2 regions of the Klebsiella sp. F11 genome follow, and region 1 is predicted to be linked to the other one. Evidence: predicted binding sites of a transcription regulator. Region 1 holds the regulator's gene; the other holds the start of a gene.
What was found. Region 1 encodes CRP, which controls carbon source genes, mostly activating them, when cyclic AMP is high. Its sites were predicted from a motif close to ATGTGANNNNNNTCACAT; they were not measured.
Positions count from the first base shown of each region.

Region 2: the regulator CRP is predicted to act here: its motif matches at 1,534-1,551, upstream of AC1M2H_RS27180 (PTS sugar transporter subunit IIB).

Region 1 is NZ_CM160060.1:414,649-418,857, forward strand. Features, by position in the region: gene AC1M2H_RS02030 (YccS/YhfK family putative transporter) at 1-1,580, opposite strand, end outside; gene crp (cAMP-activated global transcriptional regulator CRP) at 1,633-2,265, opposite strand; gene AC1M2H_RS02040 (OsmC family protein) at 2,572-2,976, shown strand; gene AC1M2H_RS02045 (phosphoribulokinase) at 3,032-3,901, opposite strand; gene AC1M2H_RS02050 (YheU family protein) at 3,938-4,156, opposite strand; gene AC1M2H_RS02055 (hydrolase) at 4,153-4,209, opposite strand, start outside.
Region 2 is NZ_CM160060.1:5,539,783-5,543,991, forward strand. Features, by position in the region: gene AC1M2H_RS27170 (YicS family protein) at 29-322, shown strand; gene AC1M2H_RS27175 (LacI family DNA-binding transcriptional regulator) at 443-1,384, opposite strand; gene AC1M2H_RS27180 (PTS sugar transporter subunit IIB) at 1,679-1,993, shown strand; gene AC1M2H_RS27185 (PTS sugar transporter subunit IIC) at 2,005-3,330, shown strand; gene AC1M2H_RS27190 (PTS lactose/cellobiose transporter subunit IIA) at 3,463-3,765, shown strand; gene AC1M2H_RS27195 (carbohydrate porin) at 3,858-4,209, shown strand, end outside.

The DNA of each region.
Region 1 (4,209 bases):
GCTTCCTGGTCCGCCTCCAGTGCGTCGTGGGCGTTTTTACGCAGCAGCCCGCTCTGCCACTGCGGCCACAGCCATACCATCCCGCCGAAGGCGATCAGGCACCCGATAAGCGTATCGATAAGCCTGGCGACGATAAACTGTTCTCCGTTGAGCGTTAGCAGCTGCAGGGTATACACCGCCGTGACGGTAAAGCCCACCATTGCCCAGCCGTAGCTCTTGCGAATAATCAGATAGCTCAATAGCGTGATAATCAGCATCGCGGTCAGCGTATAGCCCTCCGGGACGTTGAAGTGCAGCGTTAGTCCGGCAATCGCCAGGCCGGCAAGGGTCCCCGCCGCCCGGTGGACGATGCGGACCCGCGTCGCGCCGTAGCCGTTCTGGGTAACGAAGAGCACCGTCATCAGGATCCAGTAGGGTTTGGGAAGGTTTAGCGCGCTGCCCATCAGGCTTGCGGCGGTGAGCATCACGCAGATGCGGGCGGCGCTGCGCAAAGCCGGCGATTTATAAGAGAGATAGCTTTTCAGCGCAGGCAGCAGCGGCAGGCGCCGCTCCTTATCGGCCATCAGGTTACGCGCGTACAGCGGCCGCTGGGTGCGTAGCACCCTGGCAAGGCGGCCGAAGTGCCATGCGCAGAACTGCCCGACCGGGTTGTCGGGGTGCTGCGAGGCAATTTTCTCCAGCGCGCCGATCTGCTTATCCATGTTAAAGCGTTGCGGATAGCGGTGGTACAGGATGTCGTCCGCCAGTACCCTCAGCCGCGCCGCGACGGTTTGCGCATTCCAGCGGATTACCGCTTCCGCGTGGCTGCGTTCGACCAGCTTCTGCACCTCTTCCGGCTGATGCAGGCTGACGGAAATATGCTCCTGGAGATCGAGGGCAACCTGAAACGCCCGCAGCAGGCGCTTATGATCGTTACGCTGATTGGCCGCTAGCATATGCATCTGCTGGTAGCACAGGGTGATCAGATCGACGACCTTTTGCTGGCGGGTCAACAGAGGAGGCAGCGAGGTTGCCGGGTCGATATGCTGGGTCAGCAGGCTGTATTTGGCTTCACAGTAGTTGGCCAGCTCCCGGTACAGCAGGCTGAGCGATTCGCGCAGCGGCTGCTCGCGCCATAGCCAAAACCAGAACCAGTTGAATAGTCCGTACCACAGCGTGCCGAGCGCGTAGATCAGCAGCGGCTCCCAGACCGGCATATTGCCGGCGAGGCTCAGGGTAAAGATGGCGGCAATCAGCGAGGCGGGCAGCAGCCTCGCGTGCAGCGAGCTGATTTCCGCCGTGACGCCAAGGAGCAGGGTCAGGCCGCTGAGAATTAAAGGGAGCGGGATATCATGCTGGAGCAGGAGCTGAACGATCAGGCTGCAGCCGGCAAAAAGCGAGCCGCCAATAATCAGGCGTTTAAAGAAACGCTTATGCGGCGTATCAAGACCGGCGACGTTGCAGCATGCGGGAACCAGCGAGAACAGCAGGCCCTGCTGCAGATGACCGAGAAGGAGGCCAACTGCGACCGGCAGACACAGCACCAGCGTTTGCCGCAGTGCGTAGTTGACTTCAGGGTGGTAAATCAGCCTGCGCCACATAGAGGGAAAACAGAAACGGCGTATTGCAGGGGCAATACGCCGTTTTATCAGCTTAACGCGTGCCGTAGACGACGATAGTTTTACCGTGCGCGGAGATCAGATTTTGATCTTCCAGCATTTTCAGGATACGGCCAACGGTTTCACGCGAGCAGCCGACGATCTGACCGATTTCCTGACGGGTAATTTTGATTTGCATACCGTCCGGGTGGGTCATCGCGTCAGGCTGTTTTGCCAGGTTCAGCAACGTCTGGGCGATGCGGCCGGTGACGTCGAGGAAGGCAAGGTTACCCACTTTCTCAGAGGTAACCTGCAGACGGCGGGCCATCTGCGACGAGAGACGCATCAGGATGTCCGGGTTAACCTGGATCAGCTGACGGAATTTTTTATAGGAGATTTCGGCCACTTCACATGCGGTTTTCGCACGTACCCAGGCGCTACGCTCCTGGCCTTCTTCAAACAAGCCTAATTCACCGATGAAATCGCCCTGGTTGAGGTAAGAGAGAATCATCTCTTTACCTTCTTCATCCTTGATGAGCACAGCCACAGAGCCTTTGACGATGTAGTACAACGTTTCTGCTTTTTCACCCTGGTGGATCAGCGTGCTTTTAGATGGGTACTTATGAATGTGGCAATGAGACAAGAACCATTCGAGGGTAGGGTCTGTTTGCGGTTTGCCAAGCACCATGCGCGGTTATCCTCTGTTATAAGCTATCTCCGGGTGCCGACACTACACGGCATCCGGGCATGCAATCGTATTGTTTCCCTATGCCTGGGAAGCTGGCTGGTGATTTTTCTGCAGCCTGTAATGTGAATTCCTCTGCATACATGCAGTACATCAATGTAATACTGTAGCATCCTGACTGTTTTAGCATAGCTTTTGCCGCATGTCTCCTGGTGTCTCGCTTCAGCATGATGCAGGTCGCCTTCCGTTGCCAGATTTGTTATGTGCGCGTAATCTGTCAGGAAAATTGCAACCTTGGAGTTAAATTTTATGCAAGCTCGTGTGAAATGGGTCGAAGGGCTAACCTTCATCGGTGAGTCGGCTTCCGGCCACCAGATTTTGATGGACGGCAACTCCGGGGATAAAGCGCCGAGCCCGATGGAAATGGTGCTGATGGCCGCCGGCGGCTGTAGCGCCATCGACGTGGTCTCAATTTTGCAAAAAGGACGCCATGATGTGACCAACTGTGAGGTGAAGCTGACCTCAGAGCGTCGGGAAGAGGCGCCGCGCCTGTTTACCCACATCAACCTGCATTTTATCGTCACCGGCCGCGAGCTGAAGGATGCGGCCGTTTCGCGGGCGGTAGACCTGTCGGCGGAAAAATACTGCTCGGTGGCGCTGATGCTGCAAAAAGCGGTAAATATCACGCATTCGTACGAGGTTATTGAGGGCTAAGCCGAATGGCCAGCCCGTCGCCCCGGCTTGCGTCGTCGCCGGGGTTGCTAACGGCTTAACCGATCTTTTTCCCCGCCATCAGCCGTTCCACCAGCGGCGCCATGATCAGCTCCATCGCCAACCCCATTTTGCCTCCCGGCACCACCAGCGTATTGATATGCGAGATAAACGACCCTTGCAGCATCGCCAGCAGCCACGGGAAGTCGATATCCTGCAGGTTGCGGAAGTGGATCACCACAAAGCTTTCATCCAGCGAGGGAATGCCTTTGGCGGCGAAGGGGTTCGACGTATCAACGGTGGGGACCCGCTGGAAGTTGATATGGGTGCGCGAGAACTGCGGGGTGATGAAGTTAATATAATCCTCCATCGAACGGACGACCGAATCCATTACCGCCTCGCGGGAATGCCCGCGTTCGCTGGTGTCGCGGATCAGCTTCTGAATCCACTCCAGGTTGACGATAGGCACGACGCCCACCAGCAGGTCGACGTTTTGCGCCACGTTGTGCTGTGGCGTGACAACGCCGCCGTGCAGCCCTTCGTAAAACAGGACGTCGGTCGGCTCCGGCAGCGGCTGCCAGGGCGTGAAGGTGCCCGGCACCTGATTCCACGGCACGGCCTCGTCATAGGTATGCAGATATTTTCTCGACTGGCCGGTTCCGCTACGCCCGTATTCGAGGAAGGTATTTTCCAGCAGGCCGAAGTCGTTCGCTTCCGGACCAAAATAGCTGATGTGTTTCCCCTGATCCCGCGCTTTGCGGATCGCCATGTCCATTTCCGGGCGGGTATAGCGATGGAAGCTATCGCCCTCGACTTCGGCGGCACGCAGATTCAACTGGGCGAAGATCTTGCGAAAGGCGAGGCTGGTGGTGGTTGTTCCCGCGCCGCTGGAGCCCGTGACGGCAATCACCGGATGTTTGGCAGACATATCAACTCCCAGATTAAACGATGGTGTGGCGCCGCCTTAGCCGTGGAACTGCTTGCGGGGCATGATGTTGACCGTCTCGTGCAGCTCTGACCACACCAGTACGGCTTCTCCGCTTTTCAGCTGCTGTTTTACATCGGCGACCTTATCGGTCAGCGAGCGTTCATGTTCACCATAATCGGTGCCTTCGCGCAACACAAAGCTTTCAATCAGGTTATCCAGCGTTTCGGGATCCAGATCCTGCCAGGGAATAATCATTTTTTTCCTTCCAGCCAGCGCGTTAGCCAGTCCGGGATCCGTCTTTCCAGCCA
Region 2 (4,209 bases), 530 kb from region 1:
TTGGTATCCCCTTTTACGGAGAAGCGCCATGAAAGCAGCATGCTGGATGTTGTGCCTGGTCAGCGCCCTCAGCGCCACGGCGGCGCGGGCCGAATCGCCGCTACAGAGCCTGCAGTTCGAGCAGCAAAAACAGCAGGTATTGAAAGCGGTAAAGGAAAAATGCGCCCCGGCGACGGCCATTAGCGATAACGACTTTGCCAATAGCGTTCTGGCCTCAAAAGAGAATCAAACCTACGTGCGCGAGGCCACCCTGGCAAAAGAGCGCAATAACCAGAAGAACTACCGGGCGGCGATCGACAAAATTACCTGCCCGGCGCAGTGATGCGTTCGCGAGGTGCCCAGCGGGCCGTCCGCCGCGCGGATGAAGATATCTGTCAGCTACGCCGCTGGCAGGTATTTTTTTGCCTCAATCACCGCTTTACGCGTCCCCGCGCGGGCCGCCTTAGATTTTCGGAATAATAAGATCCCCGCGCAGCATGCTGCCACCGAGCATTTGCGTCTTTTCCGTCAGCCAGTTGACGATCCGCATCGCCATCACATCCATCGAGTACTCAATCGCCGGAATGGTCGGAATACCGGGCAGCTGTAGCGATCCCGCCAGGCTAAAAACCATCACCTTCTCCGGCACCGCGCGACTGAACGCCTGCAGCTGCGGGACAACCCGCTGCGCCTGCTGCTCATCGGCAACCAGCAGCGCATTGAAATTCAGCGTCGTCGCGTTGCTCACCAGCTCCTGCACCGCCACCGAAGGCGAAATGCTGTCAAGGAATACCAGGTTACGATTAAATGGCAGGAAGTTTTTCTCCAGCGCGTGCTTGTAGCCCAGCAGCACCTGATCGGCAAAGCCGCTTCCCTCAGGGTGGATAAGCGCAATCTGGCGTCGACCTTGGCTAATCAAATAGTTACAAGCAGTTTCCGCAGCAAAAGCGTGATCAAACTGAATGCTGTTCGCCCCTTCGCTCTCGAGGCAGTCAATCAGCGCCACGTCCGGCCGGTCGATATTCAATGGAAAGCGGGCGCCGATAATCAGGATATCGTCGCACAGGCCGCAGCTGAGCTCTTCGAGCGAGTTCATCACCCCGTCGCGGGTGTTCGCAAAACGCAGCAGGAGATGCTTTTGATGCTGGCTAAGCTGTTTTTCCAGGGCATACAGATAGCTGGTGGTTTGGTTGATATTATCCTGGGCGCAAATCACCCCGATGCAGCCCGTGCTCTGGCTGAACAATGATTGGGCAATCATATTTGGCCGATAATTGAGCTCTTCCGCCGCCTGCAGTACCGCCTGGCGACTGGCCTCTTTGACTCCGCGAGAACCGCTCAATACGCGTGAAACCGTGGCCTTTGAGACGCCAGCTAAGCGTGATACATCGTTGATTGTAGACATCATTCTCCCCTGACAGGGTCGGGCCGATCCCTGTAAATCTTAAAACCTGAATCGCTTCAATAGTAACCAACGGCAGTATATCCGTTTCCTTTTTTATTTGGAAACCGATTTTCCGTTTCATGGAAAATCATCGCAGAAACCACGGAATTATGTGAGCAGAATCTAATTAATCAGCCCTTACACCGTTAGTTCTTGACGGTTATCACAGTTCTGTTTTTTATAAATGGAAACCGGTTTCCGTCTGATATCAAATCATCCACGCAATAACTTTTTACATATTGAGGATGAGTGTCGATGTACAAGATTATGCTGTGCTGCTCTGCGGGGATGTCCACCAGTCTGCTGGTCAGGAAGATGGTCGATGAGGCGAAGGAGCGTAACCTGCCGGTGCAGATAGATGCCTACGGTGTTTCCGAATTTGACATGCAGTTTCCGCAATACCAGGTGGTGCTGCTCGGACCCCAGGTAAAATACATGCTGAAAACCTTATCTGAGAAAGCCGCTTCCCTGAATATTCCTGTCCAGCCGATAAACGCGATGGACTACGGAATGCAGCGGGGAGATAACGTCCTGGATTATGCTTTGTCGCTGATAGCAGCGGCGCATTAAGAGGTGTGCAAATGAGTTCTCTGTATCAGTCCATGATTGCCGCGATCGAGCAATCTATTACTCCGCTGGCAGGACGCCTTGGGCAGCAGAAATACGTTATCGCCATCCGCGATGGCTTCACTGCCGCATTGCCGTTTATGATCATCGGCTCTTTCATGCTGGTATTTATCTTTCCTCCTTTTTCACCCGACACCACCAACGGTTTTGCCCGCGGCTGGCTGGATTTCTCACAGCAGTATCGTGAACAGCTGATGCTGCCGTTTAACCTGAGCATGGGGGTCATGACCTTCTTCATTTCCGTCGGGATTGGCGCCAGCCTCGGTCGCCAGTTTCAGCTCGACCCGGTGATGTCCGGCCTGCTGGCCTTTATGGCCTTCCTGCTGGTCGCGGCGCCCTACGCTGACGGCAAAATCTCCACCCAGTATCTGTCAGGCCAGGGGATCTTCACCGCCTTAATTACCGCCATCTACTCCACCCGTATTTATGCATGGCTGAAGCAGAATAATATTACTATCCGCCTGCCGAAAGAGGTGCCCACCGGCGTCGCTCGCTCGTTCGAAATTCTGATCCCGGTGCTGGTGGTGATCGGTACGCTGCATCCGCTGAACCTGTTTATCGAAGCACAGACCGGCATGATCCTGCCGCAGGCGATTATGCACCTGCTGGAGCCGCTGGTATCGGCCTCCGACTCCCTGCCGGCAATTCTGCTCTCGGTGCTGATGTGCCAGATTTTCTGGTTCGCCGGGATCCACGGCTCGCTGATTGTGACCGGGATTATGAACCCGTTCTGGATGGCAAACCTGTCGGCAAACCAGGCGGCGCTGGCCGCTGGCGCCGCGCTGCCGCACGTTTATCTGCAGGGCTTCTGGGACCACTATCTGCTGATTGGCGGCGTGGGCTCGACGCTACCGCTGGCTTTCCTACTGTTGCGCAGCCGCGTGGCGCACCTGCGGACTATCGGCAAAATGGGCATCGTGCCAAGCTTCTTCAACATTAATGAGCCGATCCTGTTCGGGGCGCCGATTATCATGAACCCGATGATGTTTATCCCGTTCGTGTTCGTGCCGATGATCAACGCGGTACTGGCCTACGGCGCAACGCGTCTCGGCTGGCTGACTCAGGTGGTCTCGCTGACGCCGTGGACCACGCCGGCCCCCATCGGCGCCTCCTGGGCCGCCAACTGGACCCTGAGCCCGGTAGTGATGTGCGTCATTTGCATGGTGATGTCTGCCGTCATTTACCTGCCATTCCTCCGCGCCTATGAACGTTCATTAATGAAAACTGAAGTCGAAAAAGCCAAAGGCGCCGTTCCGGTTGCTGAAACCGTCAGTCAGTAATAGTCGGGAAATACGCTCTCAGCGCTATTTCCCGGAGCATCCGATAAAAATAACACCGTCATCAGGAATTATGCGGAAAAGGGACTTTCGCCGTACGCTTTAAATAATAAAGTTAATACCTCAGGAAATATTATGATCGAATTAGAAGACGCGGTAATGGAAATTATCGTGAATGCGGGACAGTCACGCTCATTATGTTTCGAAGCGCTTCACGCTGCCCGCCACGGTAATATTGATGAAGCCAGGATGCTCCTTAATGAAGCCGATGGCTACGCCCGCCGGGCGCACCAGATGCAGACCCGGCTGATCGAGCAGGATGCAGGCGAGGCGCGCCAGCCAATGACGCTGATTATGGTTCACGCTCAGGATCATCTGATGAACTCGCTGCTGGCTCGCGAATTTTCACAGGAAATTATTCACTTATACCAACGTTAATATATATCCGTCATCCTGTCGTTTTCCCTGGCTATAAACCGGGGCGGGATGGTTATTATCTTAATATATAAATTATTACACGCGAGATAATTATGAATAATGTAAAAGTGCTGCCATTAGCCATGGCGGTCGTTGCCGCGCTGTGCCCAATTTCTGTATTAGCGCAAGATTTTACTCAGCAACAAATAGACGCCATTGTGGCGAAAGCCGTGGATAAAGCCCTGGCCGACCGTCAGGCCAAAATCGATGCCGCCGCCGATAAAAAAGTGGACGTCATCACCAACCCACAAACCACTGCGACCTCGCCGGATATGGCTATCCCGTTCGGCCTCAAGTTTAGCGGCTACGCCCGCTACGGCGCCCAGTTCCAGACCGGCGACCAGAAGTTCGTCGGCGTCGACGGCTCCTATAACGGCGCGTCGGCTATCGGCCGTCTGGGCAACG